Regions from separate parts of the Mycobacterium sp. NPDC050853 genome, predicted to be linked through region 1. Evidence: riboswitches for the same ligand, from Rfam matches in the RefSeq annotation. Region 1 holds a riboswitch; the other holds the start of a gene.

Region 1 (11,521 bases):
GCGCGTCGACATGTGGACGCGAGCGGCAAGATCCGCCACCGTATACGTCTGGTCGATGTTTTCGATCAGCCAGTCGAACAGTCCGCCAAAGCCATTGGTGTCCACATCGGGTACGGGCTGCGGGATGAATTGACGCTGACCACCCGCACGCTGCGGCGGCACCACCATGCGCCGTGCGATTCGGTTGGTGATATCGCTGCCCAGCTCGCGACGCACCAGATGCAGGCAGGCGTCGATTCCTGCAGCGGTCCCCGCACTCGTGATGAGGTCACCGTCGTCGACGAACAGCACGTCCCGGTCCACTGTCGCGGTCGGATAGCGGCGGGACAGCTCATCGGTGTGCATCCAGTGGGTGGTGCAGCGGCGCCCGTCAAGCAGTCCGGCGGCACCCGCGATGAACACACCCGAGCAGACGGTGAGCACGGTCGCCCCCCGCTCCGATGCGGCCCGCACAGCATCGAGCGCCTCCTGCGGGTAGCCCTCGGTAAACGGCCGCGCCGGAAGCGCGATTAGGTCGGCGTCGGCCAGCCCATCGAGTCCACGCTCCGGGATCAGCGACGCTCCGACCGAGGTGCGCAGTGGTGCGCCGGCCTCGGGCCCGCAGACCCGGAAGTCGAAGTTGGGAACGCCGTCGGCGCTGCGGTCGATACCGAAGACCTCGCAGATGACCCCGAATTCGAAGACGGCTACGCGATCGAGGACCAGGGCCGCCACCGAACGCAACATGGCTGAATATTATCGAAGACCGTCAATTCCGCCACTGTTGGCGCAATATTTATCAGAACACAATTATTGCCATGACCATCCTCGCCGCCACCCTCGTCCTGCTATCCCCCTTTGCCCTGGCGGTCGCGCTGAGCTGGATCGCTCGCCGAAACAAGACCTTCCGAATCCAACTCGACCAGTTCCGGGTCGCCGCACCACTGGGCGGAACCTTCGCCGATGACCGGGATCTACAGCGCCAGCTGCACGAGATGCAAGCCATTCACTCTCGACGCGAGCCGGTCATCTGACTCCGTCCGCGGCAATGAATTCCGTGACCGCCGTCCGATACCTCTCGGGTGCGTCATCGTGAATCAGGTGCCCTGCCCCGTCGACCTTCAGATAGGTTGACTTCCAACCTATCTCGGCCATCTTGCGCATCTGACTCGGCGGGGCCACGGTGTCCGACGCCTCCAGAAGCAGCGATCGGCAACGCACCGCTCGCCACTGCTCCCAGAAGTCGCGGGTTCCCCATTCGGACGCGGTGGCGATCCACTTGTCGATCGGTCCGTGCAACCGCCAGCCGTCCGGGCCACGATCAAATGCTTCCAAAAAGTATTGCCCCGCAACAGGTCCGAATCGACCAAGGATATCCTGCGCAGAGGTGAACACCTCGGGCCAGGAGTGCAGCCAGGGTTCCCAGGGGCCGGTGGTTCCGCCGATGAAGTCGGGGGCCATATCCTCCACCACCAGCCCCGACACCAGCTCAGGATGCTCCGCCGCCAGACACCACGAGTGCAGTCCGCCCATGGAGTGCCCTACGAGCAGCGCCGGAACGCCGAGCTCGCGCACCGCATTCGCCAGTGCTTCTACATAACGTTCTGTCGAAATCGGTTGGGAATCAACGATGTCACGGCCGCGATGCCATGGCGCGTCGTAGGTGTACACCCGTCCCAGCTGCCGCAGCCAGGGCAGCTGCCGCGACCAGGTGCTTCCGCGGCCCATCAGACCGTGAACGAGGACGATGGACGGCGCCCCCGACTCTTCAGACAGCCCTCCCCGGTCGAACAGGCAGTCGCCGTCCATGCTTACCGGTCTTCGCGCAAGCGGCTCATCCATGCCCCTCATCATCGCCCTAATCATCGGCCCCAAATCATGCGGGAGCACGCACGGTAGCCTGAACCCATGTCCGTGGTGAAGATCAACGCAATCGAGATCCCCGAGGGTGCGGGTCCGGAGCTGGAGAAGCGATTCGCTCACCGGGCCGGAGCTGTGGAGAACCAGCCAGGATTCCTGGGTTTTCAGCTGCTACGCCCCATCAAGGGCGAGGACCGCTACTTCGTGGTCACCCAGTGGGAGTCCGAGGAGGCCTTCCAGGCCTGGGCCACCGGTCCGGCAGTCGAAGCACACGCCGGCCAGCAGGCCAAGCCCGTGGCAACCGGTGCTCACCTGCTGGAGTTCGAGGTTGTGCTCGACGTGACCGGGGCCGCCGCCAAGGCGTGAACGGTGGGGCGCTTCGCGCGCGCATGACGCGCGCCGTATCGATGTGCACGGTTGTCGTGGTTGCCTTGTCGGTCGGCAGCACAGTGGGGTGTGGCATCAAGCTGCGTCAGGTGCCGCATGGCGATGTGGATACCAGCACGCCTCCGGGCCTGCGATCACAACAGCTGATCGACATGCTGAACTCGAACTGGCCGATCGGCAAGCAGGGCGTGGCGACCATGGCCGCAGCCAACAAGGTCGACGACTACACCGAGATCATGACCAAGCTGTGGGTCGACCGGCCATACAAGGTCAGCTCGGTGGATCTCGCCGCGAACAGCTCCACCGTCCACCTGATCGCGCCCTACGGCGCCAACGTGGACATCGGGCTGCGGACCAATGGCAAGGGGGATGTCGACAGGCTGGTTCCTTATCAGCAGCCTCCGAACATCGCCCAGTGGTCTGATGTCGACGCCGCTCTGTCGGCATCGGGCGGTCGATACTCCTACCGGGCCTCCAAGATCGTCAACGGACAATGCGAGCAGATCGCCGGAACCAACACCTCCGAATCTATGCCGCTCGCATCGGTTTTCAAGCTTTACGTGCTCTTGGCCACCGGCACCGCCATCAATGCGGGCACTCTCAAATGGGACGACCGACTCACCGTCACCGATCGCGGCAAGGCACTCGGAAGCTCGATGGACAAGCTCGCCACGGGCTCGACGGTCTCAGTGCGCACCGCAGCCCAGAAGATGATCTCGGTGAGCGACAACATGGGCACCGACATGCTGATCAACCGCCTCGGTAGACAGGCGATCGAGAAGGCGCTGGCCGACGGAGGCCATCACGATCCGGGATCGATGACGCCCTTCCCCACGATGCATGAGCTTTTCAACATCGGCTGGGGAGTACCCGACGTCCGACAGCAATGGAAGGACGTCACCACACCTGCGCAGCGCGGTCAGATGCTCGCCGACGCAGATACCCACGACTACAAGCTGGATCCCGACCGGACCACCACACCGGCGTCGAAATACGGCATCGAGTGGTACGGCAGCGCCGAGGACATCTGCCGGGTGCACGCGGCGCTGCAGAAGGTCGCCGTCGGCCCGGCTGCTCCGATCCGTGATCTTCTGTCGGCAGAACCGGGTATCGACCTGCACAGCGAAAACTGGCGCTATATCGGTGCCAAGGGCGGCAACCTACCCGGCGACCTGACATTCAGCTGGTACGCCGAGGACCGCAACCGTCAACCGTATGTGGTCAGCTTCCAACTGAACTGGGATCGCGCGTTCGGCCCCGGTGCAGCCGGTTGGGTCATCGGTCTGGCCAAGGGTGTCTTCAAGAAGCTGGGATGAGCGGGCTCGCGAAGACCATCAAGTCTGGATGAGCGGGCTCGCGAAGACCATCAGTCTCGGCTGACCGGCCCGGGCCCAGATCAGGACCACAGGTCTCCTACCTCTCACGGCGGGATTCCGGCCCCGTCAATTGTCGGATCAGGTCTAGCGCCACAGCCTGTCTGCTGATACTTTCCAGAATTAACAACATACGTTGCCAAACTGCTGGAATACGCAGGACCCTCGAGAAGGGCTGGTTCAATGGCGAAACCTGTGAGCTCGAAAGACATCAAGCACAAGAACGACTACTACTACCGAAAAGGCATGTCCCTACGGCCGATTCCGCCCGCCAAGGACGAATTCAGCTGGGTATGGCGCCACTGCAGGCACCACATGTTCGGTCCCTGGTACGAGGTGGAGGACGAATTCACGCCCACACCACAAAGCCTGCTGTTCGACGACCACATGTGGCAGGGCGACGAGCTGATGGACGCCGTGGTGGATATGTTCGGGCGCCTGGGCTCGAAAGAGGCCCGGCGCCTGTTCGACCAGGCGATCGACCAGGGCATCGAATCGCTCGACAACCCGCCGGAGGAATTGCGGGCGCTACTGGAGGACGCCTACCGGGTGCCGGACTGGTGGGACCCGGCCAAGGCCGAACGCGGACGCAGGCGGATGACCAGCTCCACGCTGCTCACGATCGTGATCGTGGGCACGTTCGCGATTTTTGACACGGTGATGAACGCCGATGTCTCCGCGTCCACAGGGGCCAGTGGACGCTTCCGTGACGAAGGTCCGCAACGTGTTGTGGAGACCGCACGATTCTTCGGCCGGCTTTTCGACCGTGACGCATTCACGCCCGGCGGGGACGGCATGAAGCTCGCACTCCGGGTACGTCTGGTGCATTCGCTGGCGCGCAAGGGATTACGTTCCGCGTGGGGCGAGGAGCAGTACGCCCAGAACGGCAACCCGATATCCAACTCATCGATGCTGGGTTTCCTGGAGGCCGCAAGCCTGGGTGCACTACTCATCGACCATCGGCACGGGCGGCCATGCACCCTCGAAGACCTCGATGACAGCTGGCACCACACACTGCGGTGGGCGCACGTTTTCGGTGTCGCCGAAGAACTCATTCCCCGAACGGGATTGGATGCGATGCACAATCTCGACTACCTGCTCGCGCGATCGGGCAACTCCTCACCCTGGCGCACCGAACTCGTCGAGGTGGGACTTGGCGCCATCAATCGCGCGACATCGGCCGTCCCCGGCGGCGAGACACTCCTGGGGCCGATCCTCACCCGTGTCGGTTCACTGTTTCTCAGCGCAACCGGTTCGGTCATCATGGGCCCCGAGGCCATGGACGAATTCTTCCGCGACACCGGTTATCAATGGGTTGACCATCGCCTAGCGGGACTCGCGCTCAAGGCCGTCGCCATCCCGGTCTCACACGTCGCCGCGATGCGCGACAAGATCCCCGGTATCGGCGTGGTGCGTCGACTGGTCCATGGGGCAGCCATACCGAATCCGGGCAACTACATAAAACTGGCCTTGGACGTCGCGGAGAAACCCTTACGGGTGAAGACGACCTTTGCGATGCACGACGGCAACACCTCGGGACGGAAGTTCACCGCCGCCTAGTCCGATCCCTAGACGGTGACCGCCGCGTCCGTACTGGCCGGCTTGCGCCCGATCACGGTCGCGAACCCGATACCGATCGTCGCCCACATGATCGCCTGCGTGGTGAACGAGTACATCCGGAACAGGTACAAGTCATGCGCCGGGAAGCCCGGGTAGACGATCGTCCCGTTGGCATCTAGCAGCGGTTGTGGTGCCTCGACGAACCCCGGCGTCACCGCCATGACCAGAACCACCAGAACCACGAACACCGCGGCCGCAACCAGCGTGGCCGTCCACGTCTCCCAACGCTCGGTAAGCTTCCTGCCCACCCAGAGCGCCACTGCCAGCGCGATCGCCGCGACGAGGATCATCAACACGAAGTAGCCGGTGCGCTCCTTGATAGTGCCGTCGGCGCTCGCCGCCGGCGGATTGGCCGGGAACTTCAGGAACGGCACGACGTACAGCACCAGGAACAAACCGCCCGCGACCGAGAGCGCCAGCGCACGCGGGCTGAGATTGCCCACCCGACCGATGGCCACCACATAGGTCACCGCGAACAGCGCACCCATCGCGATGCCGAATCCGATGACCCCAAGAGCCAGGCCCGCATTGGCCTGCGCGAACCGGCTGAACAGTTCCGCACCCTCGTGATGAGCGTGGACACCGGCCGCCGCGTCGAGTGCGGCTTGCGCCTCGCCCCTGCCCTCTTCATACGAGATGGCCCTGTTGATAACGGGTTCGACGAATATCCATCCGAAAATGAAGGACAGCAGCCCGCCGACGGCGCCAAAGCCTAAGCCGCGCAGGATTATTGACTTTTCCACTGAGTTATCCGCCTCTTGATCAGTGGCAGGGGAAACCCAGCAGGTGGCGAGCGTCATGCACAAATTCATGGACATGCATATCGCTGCCAAAGATCGACACCGCACCCTGGTCGATGCCGATGAAGTAATAGGCGAGTAGCGCGAGGAACGTGGTCGCGCTCAACCACAGCGCTGCCTGGGGAATCGATACCGCAACCGGACGGCTGGCGGACGTTGTGTGGGCCATGTTGCTCCTTTCGGGATACCGCGTCCCGATTCGTTCTTATCGACGGCAGGGTCTGACTCTCACAGTGGCGCGACCGTCCTGGGATTACACCAGGTTCCCGTCCTGTCGAAGGACGGATTGAGCTTAGTCGACGCAGCTGGGCTGCGCATTCGAGTGATAGTTTTGGCTTCGTATTGGTTTCTCCGGGAGCGCCAGGGGTGCTTCCGGAGATCGCAAGAGGGAATCCGGTGTAAATCCGGAACTGCCCCGCAGCGGTAAGTGGAAACGACAGCGGCATAACAAGCACTGGGCACGCCCGGGAAGCAGCCGCCGGTAGGTGAGGCTTGAGCACAAGCCTTGTGTCCGCGAGTCCGAAGACCTGCCAATGCGGCCGCACCATCCGGTGTGGCCTTCGCCGGCGCCGAGGGATCAGCTGGTGGACGGCGCAGGTATTCGGCGTATCCACCTCCTGGCTCTTCCCGTGACGACGCAGGCGACCCGACGACGCAGGGATGCCGATGCCCGCAGCACAGCAGGGACGATCAGTGGTCCTTGCGGCGGGCGGCGGCTTGGCGGCGCTGGTACTGCTGTCCGTGGCGGCGCTCGTGTTCGGTACAGCCGAAGTGCCCTGGCGCGACTGTCTGCATTTCCTCTGGGTGGGCGGGACCGGCGGCTCTGTTCGAGCCGCCGATGCTGCGAACTACCGGATCGTCGTCGAGTCCAGGCTGCCGCGAGTGATTCTCGCAATCCTCGTCGGCGCGGGGCTCAGCATTGTGGGCGTGGTCGTGCAGGCGATGGTCCGTAACGCCCTGGCAGATCCATACGTTCTCGGCATTTCATCGGGAGCCTCCGTCGGTGCGACCGCAGTAGTGGTCTACGGCGTGCTCGGCGCTTTCGGCGCCTATGCACTATCGCTGTCGGCATCGCTCGGCGCCCTCGCCGCAACAGCGCTGGTCTACCAAATTGCCCGTACTCCACAGGGTTTGGTGCCGCTCAGGCTGGTCCTGGTAGGCACGGCCGTGGGCTACGGCCTGTCCGCGGTGACGACGGTACTGGTGTTCTTGGCGCCGAACGGTGAGGCGGCGCGCAGTGTCATGTTCTGGCTGCTCGGCAGCCTGGGCGCGTCATCCTGGGACAAGGTGCCGGTGGCGCTCGCGGCGACGGTGATCGGGATCGTTTGCGTCACAGGGCTGACCCGCCAGCTCAACGCCCTCGCCATGGGCGACGAGGTGAGCGCATCGCTGGGCCTACCTGCCGGTCGGTTCCGGGTGGCGTTGTTCGTGCTCTCCGCCGCGATGACTGGATGCTATGTATCGATCTGCGGAGCAATCGGATTCGTGGGACTGGTGATTCCTCACGCGGCACGGCTGCTCGTCGGCGCGGACCATCGCCGGGTCTTGATCGTTGCACCCGTGCTGGGCGCATGTTTCCTGGTTGCCGCCGATCTTGTTGCGCGGACCACGATTCCGCCACAGGAGCTTCCGTTGGGCGCGATCACAGCGGCCGTCGGGGTACCGGTCTTCGTCGGATTGATGCGCCGCCGCGCAATGTCGGCAGGGGCGGTGAGCTGATGGAGGTCACTTATCGAGATGTGTCGGTGGATATCGCCGGCGCACGGATCGTCTCGGATATCGATCTTGAGGTCGCGTCGGGCGAATTTGTCGGCATTGTCGGCCCCAATGGCAGCGGCAAGTCGACCACCCTGCGCTGCCTGTACCGGGCGCTTGTTCCGGTATCGGGCGATGTTCAGGTCAACGGAGTATCCGTGCACGCAATCAGCATGCGGGAGAACGCCCGCCAGGTGGCGGCGCTAACCCAGGACATGTCATTGGATTTCGACTTCACCGCCGAGGAAGTGGTCGCCACCGGCCGGCTACCGCACAGCACATCCCTGCGCGGCACCTCCGAGCAGGACCGACGTATCTGTGCGGAGGCCACCGAGACGGCGGATGTGACGGCACTCGCCGGCCGGAGGTTCAGTTCCCTCTCCGGTGGCGAGCGGCAGCGGGTTCTCATCGCCCGCGCCCTGGCACAGCAACCGCGCGTGTTGGTTCTCGACGAGCCGACCAACCATCTGGATGTCCGCCATCAGTACTCGATACTCAGTTCGGCTCGGATCCTGGGTATTACGGTCATCGCCGCACTTCACGACCTCAACCTCGCGGCACAGTACTGCGATGCGATCCACGTAATGGCGGAAGGCCATGTGGTGCTGTCGGGGACACCGCACGAGGTCATCACCACCGAGTCCATCGCCCGCTGGTTCGGCATCGGCTGTCATGTCATCGCGCATCCGCGAAGCGGTGTCCCGCAGATCATCTTCGACCCACACGAGGAGACAGAATGAAGACCCTGGTAAGCATGACGGTCGTGGTGTCGCTGATATCGGCGAGCTGCGCGACCATCGAGACTCAGAATCCCGGAACCGAGCGGGTATCCGTCGATAATTGCGGTGCACCACTTGAGGTTCCGGTTCCCGTAACCCGAGCTGTCAGCAATGACACCGGGGTTACCGAGCTCCTGTTTGCTCTCGGCCTGCAGGACCGAATGGCGGGCTACTTCATCGATGCCGGACAAGACCGCGACGTCAAGACCTCACCGTGGAAGGCGCAGTTCGAATCCACCACGAACCTGGGACAGGGATTCACCCGCGAAGCCGTGCAGGCCGCACGCCCCGATCTCGTATTCGCCGGGTGGAGTTACGGATTCAACGAAACCGCCGGGCTGACCCCGGATTGGGTGCGTTCCATCGGTGCGGTGCCCTACCAGCTCACCGAGGCGTGCCGTCAACCCGGAACCGTCCGGCGAGGCATCAAACCACCGCTCGACGCACTGTACGAGGACCTGACCAATCTGGGGGCCCTCTTCGGGGTTCAGGAACGTGCCCGCGACCTGATCGCCAGGTACCGCAAGACCATCGACGACGTGCACTCACGCATCCCACACGCGCAGCCAACGGCACGCGTATTCCTGTACGACAGCGGCGAGGCCGAGCCGTTCACCTCGGGTAAGAACGCAGCGCCACAACAGATCATCGAGAAGGCCGGCGGCCATAACATCTTCTCCGACCTCGACGACAGCTGGACCACCACTGCGTGGGAGACCGCCGCCCAGCGTGACCCACAGGTGATCATCATCTGCGACTACGGGGTGGGACCGAACAACACCGCCGACGCGAAGATCAACCTTCTCAGGGCGCAACCGCTGATGAGCCACACCCAAGCGGTGCGCGACGGGAACTTCATCGTGCTGCCGTATGCCGCGCTGGTTGAGGGACCGCGCAATCCTGATGCCATCGTCACCCTTGCGAACTACCTGCGCGACAAGGGATTCTGAGCACTGTCAGCACCTGCACATAGGGTGTCGATATGAGCTCCCCCATCTCCCTCGGCCTGATGGTGCCGCCATCCCTTCCACCCGAGCGGCTGCCTGACATCTCGCGCGCGGCCGATGATGCCGGGCTCGACCACCTGTGGGTCTGCGAGGACTGTTTCGCCACCACGTCGATCGCGTACGCCTCCCTGGCCCTCGCCGCGACCGAGCGGATCAGCGTCGGTACCGGTTTCCTCTCGGCGCCGGTGCGCAATGTGGTGACGGCGGCAATGGACTACAGCGTCCTGGCCCGTAGTTTTCCCGGCAGGGTGGTGCCGGGAATCGGGCACGGCTGGCAGCCCCATATGGCACAAATCGGCGCCAAGGTCGGCTCACCCTTGACACTTCTCGAGGAGTACGTGACCGCCCTGCGGGACCTGTTGGCAGGCAAGGAGGTCAGTGCCGCCGGGCGGTATGTGCAGCTGAACCGGGTGCGGCTGGACTGGCCGCCCACCGAGCCACTGCCCATCATGATCGGCGCCAACGGTCCCAAATCACTGCGCCTGGCCGGCTTGTTGGGTGACGGCACATTGCTGACCAGCATGGTGTCGGCCGATACCGTCGCCGCGCACTGCACACAGATCGATCCCGGCCCCGGTCATCGGATCTTCCTCAGTCGCACCATCAGTGTCGGCGCCGGTGCCGCTCAACTCATCGCGACCGATCCCGGCCATTACCCCGGGATATCCTTCGACGCCTCGGCGAGCATCGGTGGGGACGCGGCTGAGGTCGCCGCACAGCTGCTTGCGCTGCGGGACCTCGGTATCACGGACTTTATCGCGTCCCCCACCGGGAACGAGCCCGACCTCATCGGCTACATCCATACGCTCGGCCGGGAAGTCAGGCCGCTGCTACACCCGTGAAACGCCGAACGCCCGGCCACCGCATGATGCGGATGGCCGGGCGTTCGATCAGATCTACTCCGAGGCCGAGGCCGCCAGATCGGCGGCAGGCTCGTCACCGGTGACCAGTGCAGGCTTCGGACGGCTGACAAAGGTGAACTTTGCGTCCTCGCCGGCACTCTCGCCGTCCCAGCCTTCAACGTCGACCGAGATCAGCTCGCCGGGCCCGATCTCGTTGAACAGGATCTTCTCCGAGAGAGTGTCCTCGATCTCCCGCTGGATGGTGCGGCGCAGCGGCCGCGCACCCAGCACCGGATCGAACCCACGCTTGGCCAGCAGGGACTTGGCCTGGTCGGTGAGCTCCATGGCCATGTCCTTGCCCTTGAGCTGCTTGCCGACTCGCGCAATCATCAGATCCACCATCTCGATGATCTGTTCCTTCGTCAGCTGCTCGAAAACGATGATGTCGTCGATGCGGTTGAGGAACTCCGGACGGAAATGCTTCTTGAGCTCGTCGTTGACCTTCTGCTTCATCCGCTCATAGTTCGAGCCGCCGCCGCCCTCGGAGAACCCAAGGCCCACGGCCTTCGAGATATCCGAGGTACCCAGGTTCGAGGTGAAGATCAGCACCGTGTTCTTGAAGTCCACAGTGCGACCCTGGCCATCGGTGAGACGTCCGTCCTCGAGGACCTGCAACAGGGTGTTGTAGATCTCCTGGTGGGCCTTCTCGATCTCGTCGAACAGCACGACGCTGAACGGCTTGCGCCGCACCTTCTCGGTGAGCTGGCCGCCCTCCTCGTAGCCGACGTATCCCGGAGGAGCGCCGAAAAGCCTTGAAGCGGTGAAGCGGTCGTGGAACTCGCCCATGTCGATCTGGATGAGCGCGTCGTCGTCGCCGAACAGGAAGTTGGCCAGCGCCTTGGACAACTCAGTCTTACCGACACCGGATGGGCCGGCGAAGATGAACGAACCCGATGGGCGCCGTGGGTCTTTCAGACCGGCACGGGTGCGGCGGATGGCCTTGGAGACAGCCTTGACGGCCTGCTCCTGGCCGATGATCCGCTTGTGCAGCTCATCCTCCATACGCAGCAGCCGAGTGGTCTCCTCCTCGGTCAGCTTGAAGACCGGGATACCGGTCCA
Region 2 (11,521 bases), on a different contig from region 1:
ACCGAACCCCAGGCCAGGGACAACACGCCCGGCTGCAGCAGCATCGGCGTCTCGTCCATCGGCTTGCCGAATCCCATGACGTCGAACATCACCGTCGCGCTGTCATAGGTCGCGTAGTCGACAACCTCGATACAGCGCACCTCGTCGATGCGCTGGCAGGTGCCCATCAGCGCGAGCGGCAGCAGATCGTTGGCGAATCCGGGATCGATACCGCCGACGAAGATCGACGAATTACCTTCCCGTGCCGCGGTTTCAATGGGTTCAAGCATGTTCTCGGGCAGGACGCCCCACGGGTACTGCAGGAACACCGGAGCGCTGGCGGCGATATTGATACCGGCCGCCAGAATCGAGCGCTGGTCTTCGAGAGCTTCCATCAACCGGTTGTCGGTCATCGCCGTGTAGACAACACAGTCGGGCTTGAGCGCGAGGATCTCCGCGGCGTCGTTGGTTGCGGTGACCCCGGTGGTGATGTCGAGCCCGGCGAGCTCGCCCGCATCCTTACCGGCCTTGTCCGGTCCGGAAACCCATACGCCGACGAGTTCCATGTTCGGATCGGTGATCACCCCGGCAAGCGCATGCCGGCCGACATTGCCTGTGCCCCATACGGCCACACGTGCCTTGCTCATGACAGGTCCGGAAGCGGGATGTCGAGGTTGGGGGCGATCAGGCCACCGTCGACCTCGAGAATCTTGCCGGTGAGAAAGCTGCCGGCAGGTGATGCGAGATAGAGCGCGGCCGCGGCGATATCGGTCGGATCGCCCAACCGATGCAGGGGGGTGTTCTTCTCCAACGTCCCACGCACTTCGTCATTGCTCGCGACGATTTCCAATGCCGAGGTGAGGATGGATCCGGGGGCGATGCCGTTGACACGAATCCGCGGGCTCAGATCCATTGCCGCGGTGCGCGTGTAGTGAGCGAGTGCGCCCTTGGCCGTGCAGTATCCGAGGAAGGCCCGCCCGGGTAGGCGGCCCATGGTGGACGTGATGTTGATGACCGACGCGTTGTCCGACTTGAGTAGGTGTGGCACGGCGGCACGCACCAGCGCATGCCCGTTGAGGACATTGAAGGAGAAGGCCTCGGCGAGATCCTCATTGGTGGTGTCCAGGAAGGGTTTCGGCATGGTGCCACCCACGTTGTTGACGACGATGTCGAGTCGCCCGAACCGGCCGACGGCCTTCTGTGCCAGGGAAGCGGACGCTTCGGTATCGGAGAGGTCGGCGACGACGACCTCCGCCTGACGTCCCGTCGCCTCCACCTTCTCGGCGACCTCCCGCAGCTGGGATTCGGTGCGCGAGGCGATGACCACATCGGCGCCCGCCTGCGCAAAGGCCACGGCGATCGCCGCACCGAGTCCGCGGCCCGCCCCGGTAACGACCGCGACGTTGCCGTCGAGCCTGAATCGGTCCAGAATCATCTCTACCTCCGTGTCGAATATTCGACTACCTTGGGGCGAATAGTCGATGCACTGTAGACCTGGACCTCGCATCGCGCAAGAGGGGAGTACCCATGCCGGCCATCTCACCGCCGACTGCTCGCGTCGTGCAGATCGTGGAAATGCTTGCTGCCACAACCCAACCCAAGTCGATTAGTGAGATCGCCACGACCACTGGTATTTCTCGGGCCACCGCGACCGCGGTGGTGAACGAGCTGGAGGTCGCGGGGTGGGTGGCGCGTGACGATGAGCTTCGGTATCGCATTGGATCGGCTCTCCCACGCGCGGTTGACACCGCCATGCCTCGGGAGATTCAGGAAATGCTCGCCCGAATCGCGGTAGAGGCGCAGGCGGGAGCGACCGTCAGCCGAATCAGTGCGAAGACGTTGACGATCGTCGCCAAGGCGCAGGCCGGTCGCAGGGCCGTCGCCGGATTTGCGGTCGGCCAGACCATTCCGCTGGCATTTCCCGCGGGTTCGGCGGTCATGCCGTGGCGCTCCTCCGACGAACGGTCACAGTGGCTCGGTACTGCTCGTCGACTGAGTGCGCGTTCCGGTCAGCGCCTCGTACAGCAGGTTTCCGACTGCGGATACGTGGTCTACGGCCCCGATCACGATGACACCGGGATGGTTGACCTGCTCTCGGACTTGCTCGGTTCGGTGGGCTCGGAGGTGATGGAGGCGGCTCTGCGAGAACGGCTGCTGCGACAGCTGTCCCGGCTCACCTCGCGTCCCTATTCGCGCGGCGAACTGGGATCCGACGATGTGCTCCCGATCAGTTATCTGGCGGCGCCGATCTTCGAGGGTGCCGATGCCACGTATGAACTTCAGCTGGGCCCGCTGCTGCCCGGTGCGACTCGCGCCGAGCGGGAAGCCCTCATCACGACGCTGACGCGAGGGGCGCGGGAACTTTCGGAATTGTTGAACTAGCCCGCCGTGACGACGGGGACGCCCTCGGACGGTTGCACGATGACGAACCCCTGACCCTGGAACGAAACCTGGAGGGCCTCGCCCGAGCCGCGGCCGATGAGGGCACCGGCCTTGAAGCTTGTCTTGAGTTGGGTCTGCAGGTTCGCCGACCAGGCCACCACCGCATTGGTGTCGGCGAAGGTCGGCGCCTCGGCGGCGTTGAGGACGACAGGCGGACCGTCGGTGGTCAACGCGACCCAACCGGTGCCACGCAGTGTCGTGTTGAACAGACCGCCCGTCACCATGCTGGCGCCCTTTACCCGTTCGATGTTCCAGTTCAGTCCCGCGGAGAAGGCCAACACGTTCTTACCGCTGATCGACAGACCTGCGTTGTTCAGATTCAGCAGGTGCACATCGAAGGCGCGCTCGGCAAGGAACACATCGCCTTGGCCCGAGCACCGCATCAGCGGCAGGCCCTCGCCGGTCAGTGCCTTCTTGAGGAACTTGGCCGCACCGCCGCCCTCGAACGAGAAGTCGACATTGCCCTGGTAGGCGACCATCGACCCCTGGCGTGCCAGGAACGGCTCGCCGAGCCGTACGCGCAGCAGCTTCGCGTTCTGGTTGGAGATCGGTGTGGCCTCGTTCTCGCTGAACCGTCCGTCCACCAATTCTCCGGTGATGCCGGAGAATCCGTCGCCGACGGCCTGCGCCGCTGCCGCCGGTTGTGCCGGCGCCTGCTGGGTGACCTGTGGCCCGGCCGGTGCGGGGCCGCCCAGCGGAGCCGCACTGACCTTGCCCTGGTGTGCGACTTGATCCGTCCAGCGCTGGCCGTCATGCCAGCGGAATTCGAATCGTCCGTCGGGGTCGGGTTGCCAGCTTCCGGGGTTCGGAGTCGTCATGACAACCAAGCTAGCGGTGTTCGCTTAAGGGCGTCGTTCGATCAGGAACGTTGTTCGATCAGGATTGTGGGGACCGCCAGCCCCGGATCTTTGACGGTGGCAACCCGTGTTCCGGGCTTGTGGCCGTCTCGGATATCGCTGAGCGTGACATCGGCCGCCGTCAGACGGGCATACGAGGCGTCGATATCGGCGGTGCGCCAGGCGATTCCCCACAGCGAGTCGGGTCCGGCGGGGTCGGCTGCCTCGTCGGTGCGGAGTACAACCTCAACCACCAGGCCCGCGCACCGGAAGAACAATTGGTGGACACCCCAGGGCTGCAAGCGATCCAAACGCAGGTCAAATCCGAGCCGTCCGCACAGCGTCGCGATGATCCTGTCGCGGTTGGGGGAGATCAGCACCAGGTGATCAATCTGGCCGCTCTCGGGGGCTGACCGTGCGGGCGCGTCCGGTCGTTCAGTCAATCCCAGGGTGAGTCCGTCGGCCTGTCCCGTCGCGAGGTCTCCGCGAGAAGTCAGCGAGAGGCCGCGGCGTTCGAGGATCCGAGCATTGGACGATAGGTCCTCGACACGAAACAGTATCCCGGGGTGCGGTGCCCATTCGGGGAGCCCGAGGTAGAGCTGGGGGTGCGGAGTTTCGGTGCCGAGCAGCCGCGAGTAGGCGGCCTTTGCGTCAGCGAGATTTGGAACGTCCAGAAGCACCGAGTCCAGTTCGGTGATCATCAGAGCATTTCCTCCCTGCCGGACCGAAGTCCGCTTATGCATACTGGTGGTGTGCGCTTTCAGCTTCTCGACATTGTCTTCTACCTACCAAACCCCACGACGGGGGCGTTGACGCCCGCCGCCGACCGACTGAACCGCGTGGTCGAGACTGCGGTACTGGCCGAGAGCCTGGGCTTCGACTCCTTCGCGGTCGGGGAACGGCATGCGGGAGACGTGCTCTCCTCGGCTCCGACCGTGCTGCTGGGTGCGCTGGCCGCCGCCACCGACCGAATCCTGTTATCGACCGGCGTTACGGTGCTGTCCCTGCTGGACCCGGTGCGCGCCGCCGAGGACTTCGCCACCATCGACCAGCTGAGCCGCGGTCGCCTGGAGATCGTCATCGGGAAGGGCAATGAGGACCGGCAGTACCCGTTGATGGGACTCGATATCGCCAAGCAGTACGAGTACCTGCAGGAGAACTACGAGCTATTGCGTCGACTCCTTCGTGAGGAACACGTCGACTGGACGGGGGTGCACCGGCATCCGCTTACCGACGCCACCACGCTGCCCCGGCCGTACGACGGACCGTTCCGGATCTGGCATGGGTCGGCGACCTCGACGTTCGCCGTCGAACTCGCCGCCAAGTGGGGTGACCCGATCGTCACCGCAAATGCCCTGCAGCCCAAGGAGAACTACAAGGTTCTCATCGACAGGTATCGCGAGCTTTACGCGGAGAACGGGCACGACCCGGCGCAGCTGTACGTGGGCGCAGGATCGGGTGGCCTCTATCTGGCAGATACAACCGAACAGGCCATCGCGCAGTACCGGCCGATCTACGAGGCCAGGCTGGCGCAGATGGCCAAGCTCAAGGACCATCCGAAGGCCGTCGGCAAGTTTCCGTCCTTCGAATCCATCGAGGACGCGGCCGATCGGGGGCCGGTGCTGGCCGGATCGCCGGAACGGGTGGCCGAGAAGATCGTGGAGTGGCATGACGCCTTCGGTCACGAGTTCCAATCGATCTCGCTGAGTCCCGAGGCCGATTTCGAGGAACAGAAGGACACCCTGCACCGATTCGCCGAAGAGGTTGTCCCGCTGGTGAGAGCAGAGGTTACGTCGACGCTGTGGGGTACGCAGGACACGCAGCGGGCCAAGGGATTTACCGCGTCCTGAGCCCAAGCCTCACCGAAGAGCGCGCCGGTTGTGGCCGACTGCGCGGCAATCCGATTTGGCACGCCATAGTGGCGCTGACGGGCTCGTTCTTGCCCAAAACTAGAACATGTTCTAACGTCGAGCGAAGTGGCTGATCGGCGACTATTCACTGAGGAGTGCGATGCCTGATCTCTTTGACCCGCTGCACGGGTCGATCAACTCCGGGCACCTGCTGGTTGCTGCCCTGAAAAAGAACGCGAGCGTGCCCGCGCTGGTACTCGGGGATGTGACCCTCACCGGCGCCCAGATGGCCGATGAGATCAGCAGGTACATCCAGGCTTTCACTTCACTGGTGCCCGATCCGACTGACGGTCAAGGCATGCTGGCGCTCAACCGCCCCGAGGTGTTATTGGTGATCGGGGCCGGGCAGCTGCTGGGCACCCGACGCACCGCGCTGCACCCGCTCGGGTCCCTCGATGACCATGCCTATGTGCTGGCCGATGCCAAGATCACCACGATCGTCATCGACCCGACGCCGCAGTTCGTGGAGCGTGCCGCCGCATTGGTGGAGAAGGTGCCGACGCTGACCCGTGTGCTGACGCTCGGGCCCGTTCCGGCGGAACTGGCCGGGGTGGGGCACGACTTGGTTGCCGTGGCTGCGGGCTTTGCGGCGAAGCCGCTGGTGCCGATCAACCTGTCACCCGAACACATCAACGGGCTCACCTACACGGGTGGGACGACAGGTAAGCCCAAGGGCGTCATCGGAACCTCGCAGTCGATTCTCACCATGACGCAGATCCAGCTGGCCGAGTGGGAGTGGCCTGAGCGCCCCAAATTCCTGATGTGCACCCCGCTTTCACATGCCGGGGCCGCGTTCTTCATGCCGACCCTGATGAAGGGTGGGTCGATGGTGGTGGTGCCGAAGTTCGATGCGGGTGCCGTCCTGCAGGCGATCGAAGAGCACAAGATCACCGCCACCATGCTGGTGCCCTCGATGATCTACGCGCTGATGGACCATCCGGATTCACACACCCGCGACCTGTCCTCGCTGCAGACCGTCTACTACGGCGCCTCGGCCATCAACCCGGTGCGGCTGGCGGAGGCCATCGAGCGTTTCGGACCGATCTTCGCGCAGTACTTCGGCCAGTCCGAGGCGCCCATGGTGATCAGCTACCTGGCCAAGGGCGATCACGATGTCAAGCGGCTCTCCAGCTGCGGCAGGCCCTCGGCATTCCTGCGCACCGCGCTGCTCGGCGAGAACGACCAGCCGGTGAAGCAGGGTGAGCCCGGCGAGATCTGTGTGGCGGGGCCCTTGGTGGCAGGCGGCTATTGGGAACTGCCCGAGCAGACGGCCGACACCTTCAAGAACGGCTGGCTGCGCACCGGCGATATCGCGCGCGAGGACGAGGACGGCTTCTGGTTCATCGTCGACCGGACCAAGGACATGATCGTCACCGGTGGTTTCAACGTCTTCCCGCGCGAGGTGGAGGACGTTGTCGCCGAACATCCGTCGGTCGCGCAGGTCGGGGTCATCGGGGTGCCCGACGAGAAGTGGGGTGAAGCGGTGACGGCGATCGTGGTGCTGCGCGCCGATGCCGACCGTAGCGGTGGCGCGGTCTCCAAGATGACGTCCGAGATTCAGGCCGCGGTGAAGGATCGCAAGGGCTCGGTGCAGTCGCCCAAGCATGTGATCGTCGCCGAGTCGCTGCCGTTGACCGCGCTGGGAAAGCTGGACAAGAAGGCCCTGCGTCAGAAGTACGCGGCGGTCTAGCTTCCCTCCGCTCCCGAGAGAAGGTTCCGCGCGCTGGAGTGAATGAACTCGCGAAGCCATGGTGCGGGCTCGCCCTTATCGGGTAGATGCCGGCGTATCGCGGCATACGGCATGTCGATCAGTGTGAACACCATCTTGTCGAGCAGCTCGTGAGTCACCGCCTCGAAGCGACGTTCGGCGTACTCGCGTAATGCCTTTCGCACCCGAGAGTTCAGCGACGTGAGCTCGGCTGCGAGGGTATCGGGCCAGTGGGCGACCAGATCGGCCTTCTCGTACTGGAGTAGCAGCAGTGCCTCGTTGCGGTTCTGCTGGGTCCAGTCGAAGGCGTGATTGATCGTCGCCGCCAGTGCGTCGTCGGGGTCGGGCATCGCGAGCGCAGCAAGTATCCCGTCCTGGTAGCGCGTGATGGACCGCAGCCAGAGGCGGGCCACGAGCTCATCCCGGCTGGCGAACCGGTGGTACACCGAACCTGAGGGTGCGCCCAGGACCTTCCCGACGGCGGCCGCGGTGGCAGCCGACGGCCCACCCGAAGCCACCAAGCTCAGGGCCGCATCGAGGATGTCGTCCGCGGTGTACTGCGGCTTACGCCCCACTGCGCCGGACCATGCTCGTGCCCTGGGCGACCGCGACCAGCTTGGTGTGCCCGTCGTGATCCTCGACGGAGATCTCGCAGCGGCCGAGCGCCTTGGTGCGACCCGAGCTCACCAGGGATGCGTCGGCGAGCAGACGCAGACCGTCGCGCGCGGGGGCCACGTACTCAATGGTGTATCCGCTGGTCACGATGTCCCCGCCCAGGCCAAGGGCGCAGGCGTAGGTGATCGCGTTATCGGCGAGGTAACTCAGCACCCCGCCGTGAATGAACCCGCTCTGCTGCCGCAGCTCGTCGCGGATGTCGAGCGAGAGCTGAATTCCGGACTCATCGAGCCGGCTGATGGAGGCGCCCAGGAGGCGACTGAATGGCTGCGCATCGAGCACCTGTCGGGCCTGGTCCAGGGTGATCACAATATTAGAGAGTAGTCGCTAATAATTGCACGAGCCAGCGTGCATATGATGAAGATGCAGCTGGTCTGCTGGTATCGGTTTCGGCCGATGCCAGCATCGAGTGAAGCGCCGCCCAACAGGGCTGTTCGGCACGAGAGGGAACCCGGTGAGAATCCGGGACTGTCCCGCAGCGGTATGCAGGAACGAACGCCGTCTTAAGCACTGGGGAAGCACTAAGGAAGCCCCGGGAAGCGACGGCCCGTAGGAAAACCTGAGCCCGGGTAACGCCTGTAAGTCCGAAGACCTGCCAGCCGTGCCGGGTGCGCCGCACCCGGCGGATCATCGCTTCGCGGAATGGGCGTATGACCGAATCGGTTTCACCGAACAGATATCTGTTGCGGTGGGCCCGTGCTCGGTTCTTTCGTCCCCTGGCGGTGGCCACCCCGCTGTTGATGAAGGACTAGAAATGACGGATCAACCATCTGCGGCTTTTACCGCAACCACGCTCGGTTCGGCGCGCATCGGCCCACGCCGTGAGCTCAAACGGGCTACCGAAAGCTACTGGGCCGGACGCACCAGCCGCGAAGAGCTCGAGAAGATCGCAGCCGGGCTGCGGCGCGACAACTGGGCCGCACTCGCCGCCGCCGGTCTCGATTCCGTGCCGGTCAACACGTTCTCCTATTACGACCAGGTACTCGACACCGCGGTGCTGCTAGGCGCATTGCCGCCCCGTGTCGCGGGCATCGCAGACGACCTCGATCGGTACTTCGCCGCCGCGCGCGGCAATGACGAGGTGACACCGCTGGAAATGACGAAGTGGTTCGACACCAACTACCACTACCTGGTGCCGGAGATCGGGCCCGACACCCGATTCGAGCTGAACCCCGCCAAGTTGTTCAGCGAGCTGAAAGAGGCTCAGGCGCTGGGTATTCCGGCACGTCCGGTAGTTGTTGGGCCGATCACCTTCCTCGCGCTGAGCAAGGCCGTCGATGGTGCCGCCGCGACCATCGAGCGTCTCGATGAGGTGGTGTCGCTGTACGAGCAGCTGCTGGTGCAGCTTGCCGAGGCCGGGGTCACCTGGGTTCAGATCGACGAGCCGGTGCTCGTCACCGACATCCTGCCGAACGGCCCGGAACTGGCCGAGCGGGTGTATGGCCGCCTCGGTACGGTTGCCGATCGCCCCGCGATCTTGGTGGCCACCTACTTCGGTGACCTCGGGGCGGCCCTGCCCGCCCTGGCCCGCACACCGATCGAGGCGATCGGCGTCGACCTGGTCTACGGGTCGGCGGCGGGTGTGGCATCGGTTCCGGAACTCGCTGGAAAGACCGTTGTGGCAGGCGTTGTCGACGGCCGAAACATCTGGCGCACCAATCTCGAGTCGGCGCTGGGCACACTGGCGACGCTGCTGGGATCAGCGGGTGCGGTAGCAGTTTCTACATCGTGCTCGACGCTGCATGTGCCGTACTCGCTAGAGCCGGAGACCGAACTCGATGACCAGCTGCGCAGCTGGTTGGCCTTCGCCGAGGAGAAGGTCAAGGAAGTCGTCGTGCTGGCGCGGGCACTGAGCGAGGGGCGCGACGCTGTTGCCGCGGAGTTCGCGGCATCGAACGCTGCCGTCGAGTCACGCAAGACGGACCCGCGCCTGAACAACGGACAGATCCGTGCGCGGCTGGATTCGATTCTGGCGGATGGTGTTTCACGCGGCGATGCCGCAGAGCGCCGGCGTAGCCAGGGCGAGCGGCTGAAGCTTCCCGAGCTGCCGACCACCACCATCGGGTCGTTCCCGCAGACCACGGAAATCCGGGTGGCGCGCGCGGCATTGACCAAGGGCGAGATCGACGAGGCGGAGTACGTACGGCGCATGCGCGGCGAGGTTGCCGATGTCATTGCGCTGCAGGAGAAGCTGGGCCTGGACGTGCTGGTGCACGGCGAGCCGGAACGCAATGACATGGTGCAGTACTTCGCCGAGCAGCTCGACGGCTTCTTCGCCACCCAGAACGGTTGGGTCCAGTCGTATGGCAGCCGCTGCGTACGCCCGCCGATCCTGTACGGCGATGTGGCACGGCAGAACCCGATGACTGTTGAGTGGGCAACCTACGCACAGTCGCTGACCGCCAAGTATGTCAAGGGCATGCTGACCGGGCCGGTGACGATCCTGGCGTGGTCCTTCGTCCGCGACGATCAGCCGTTGGCGGACACCGCGAATCAGATCGCCCTGGCGATTCGGGACGAGACGGTGGACCTGCAGGGCGCCGGAATCGCCATCATCCAGGTGGACGAGCCTGCGCTGCGCGAGCTGCTGCCGTTGCGCACGGCGGACAAGCCCGCATACCTGGACTGGGCAGTCGGCGCGTTCCGGCTTTCCACCTCGGGCGTGTCCGACGCGACACAGATCCACACGCACCTGTGCTACTCGGAGTTCGGCGAGGTGATCGGTGCGATTGCCGACCTAGACGCCGACGTCACCTCGATCGAGGCCGCCCGCTCGCATATGGAGGTGCTCGACGATCTCAATGCGATCGGATTCTCCAACAGCGTCGGCCCGGGCGTGTACGACATCCACTCGCCCCGGGTTCCGACCAGCGAGGAGATGACGGCTTCGCTCCGCGAGGCACTGAAGGCCGTTCCAGCCCAGCGCCTTTGGGTGAACCCGGACTGCGGTTTAAAGACCCGCAAGGTTGACGAGGTGACTGCCTCGCTGGCCAACCTGGTGGCCGCCGCTGTCGAGGCGCGGTCCGGCGTCTAGATCTCGATTGCTGCGACCAGTCCCCCGCAGGAGCCCCCTGCGGGGGACTGGTCGCGTGCGAGATTTATTGGTGTATAAACCATTAGCGAGCCAAATCGGAGGTACCTGGTGTCGATGAATACCGTTGCATTGGAACTGGTGCCGCCCAACGTCGATGGCGGCCTCGGCAAGGCGTCGGAAGAGCTGCGGAAACTGTCCAGTTTCTCGGCGGAGTTCGGCATTGACGGGCGCATCGACCACGTGATGATCCCCTCGATGATCCTCGAGGACGCCGATCGACCGCTCGAGATGAAGCCGAAGCTGGATGTCGCCGACTATTGGTCGATCATCCGATCAGAGCTACCCACAATGCGGGGACTGTGCACACAGGTCACTTCCTTTTCGGATGAGACGTCGTTACGGAGCCGACTTGCAGGCCTGACGGAAGCCGGGATAGACGGCGTGATTTTCGTCGGTGTGCCGCGGACCATGAGCGACGGCGAAGGGTCGGGTATTCCACCGACCGATGCGTTGTCGAAGTTCGACGACATCATCGAGAACAGGGGAGTGATTCTGATTCCCACCCGCAGCGGGGAACAGGGTCGCTTTTCGTTCAAATGCGATAAAGGCGCCACCTTCGCGATGACCCAACTGCTGTATTCCGATGCGGTGGTTGGCTTCCTACAAGAGTTCACGCGGACGAGCGACCACCGGCCGGAGGTTCTGCTTTCGTTCGGTTTCGTCCCGAAGTTGGAGTCGAAGGTCGGACTCATTGATTGGCTGATCCAGGATCCCGGCAATGAAGCCGTCGCGCGCGAACAGGCCTTCGTCAAGTCGCTGGCTGCCTGCGAACCTGATGCCAGACGGCCACAGCTCGTCGACCTTTACAAACGTGTCATCGACGGGGTCGCAGACCTCGGCTTCCCCTTAAGCGTGCACTTCGAAGCACCGTACGGTC

The links. A riboswitch is a leader RNA that binds a small molecule or an ion and turns the genes downstream of it on or off. The one in region 1 is predicted to bind cobalamin.
Region 2: linked by a shared signal. The riboswitch ahead of metE (5-methyltetrahydropteroyltriglutamate--homocysteine S-methyltransferase) and the one ahead of AB0H22_RS14250 (CbtB-domain containing protein) in region 1 are both predicted to bind cobalamin.

Annotation. Positions count from the first base shown of each region.
Region 1 covers NZ_JBFAGW010000003.1:470,799-482,319, reverse strand. The annotation lists gene AB0H22_RS14285 (helix-turn-helix domain-containing protein) at 1-726, opposite strand, end outside; gene AB0H22_RS14280 (hypothetical protein) at 798-1,013, shown strand; gene AB0H22_RS14275 (alpha/beta hydrolase) at 1,006-1,788, opposite strand; gene mhuD (mycobilin-forming heme oxygenase MhuD) at 1,888-2,205, shown strand; gene AB0H22_RS14265 (serine hydrolase) at 2,247-3,542, shown strand; gene AB0H22_RS14260 (oxygenase MpaB family protein) at 3,783-5,159, shown strand; gene AB0H22_RS14255 (CbtA family protein) at 5,168-5,962, opposite strand; gene AB0H22_RS14250 (CbtB-domain containing protein) at 5,982-6,188, opposite strand; cobalamin riboswitch at 6,216-6,340, opposite strand; cobalamin riboswitch at 6,346-6,569, shown strand; gene AB0H22_RS14245 (iron ABC transporter permease) at 6,680-7,738, shown strand; gene AB0H22_RS14240 (ABC transporter ATP-binding protein) at 7,738-8,514, shown strand; gene AB0H22_RS14235 (ABC transporter substrate-binding protein) at 8,511-9,503, shown strand; gene AB0H22_RS14230 (LLM class flavin-dependent oxidoreductase) at 9,536-10,402, shown strand; gene AB0H22_RS14225 (ATP-dependent Clp protease ATP-binding subunit) at 10,457-11,521, opposite strand, start outside.
Region 2 covers NZ_JBFAGW010000001.1:1,567,155-1,578,675, reverse strand. The annotation lists gene AB0H22_RS07765 (diacylglycerol kinase) at 1-626, opposite strand, end outside; gene AB0H22_RS07760 (SDR family oxidoreductase) at 623-1,414, opposite strand; gene AB0H22_RS07755 (helix-turn-helix domain-containing protein) at 1,507-2,361, shown strand; gene AB0H22_RS07750 (AIM24 family protein) at 2,358-3,239, opposite strand; gene AB0H22_RS07745 (VOC family protein) at 3,281-3,958, opposite strand; gene AB0H22_RS07740 (LLM class flavin-dependent oxidoreductase) at 4,010-5,107, shown strand; gene fadD8 (fatty-acid--CoA ligase FadD8) at 5,268-6,857, shown strand; gene AB0H22_RS07730 (TetR/AcrR family transcriptional regulator) at 6,854-7,450, opposite strand; gene AB0H22_RS07725 (PaaI family thioesterase) at 7,440-7,859, opposite strand; cobalamin riboswitch at 7,928-8,165, shown strand; gene metE (5-methyltetrahydropteroyltriglutamate--homocysteine S-methyltransferase) at 8,305-10,584, shown strand; gene AB0H22_RS07715 (mycobacterial-type methylenetetrahydrofolate reductase) at 10,693-11,521, shown strand, end outside.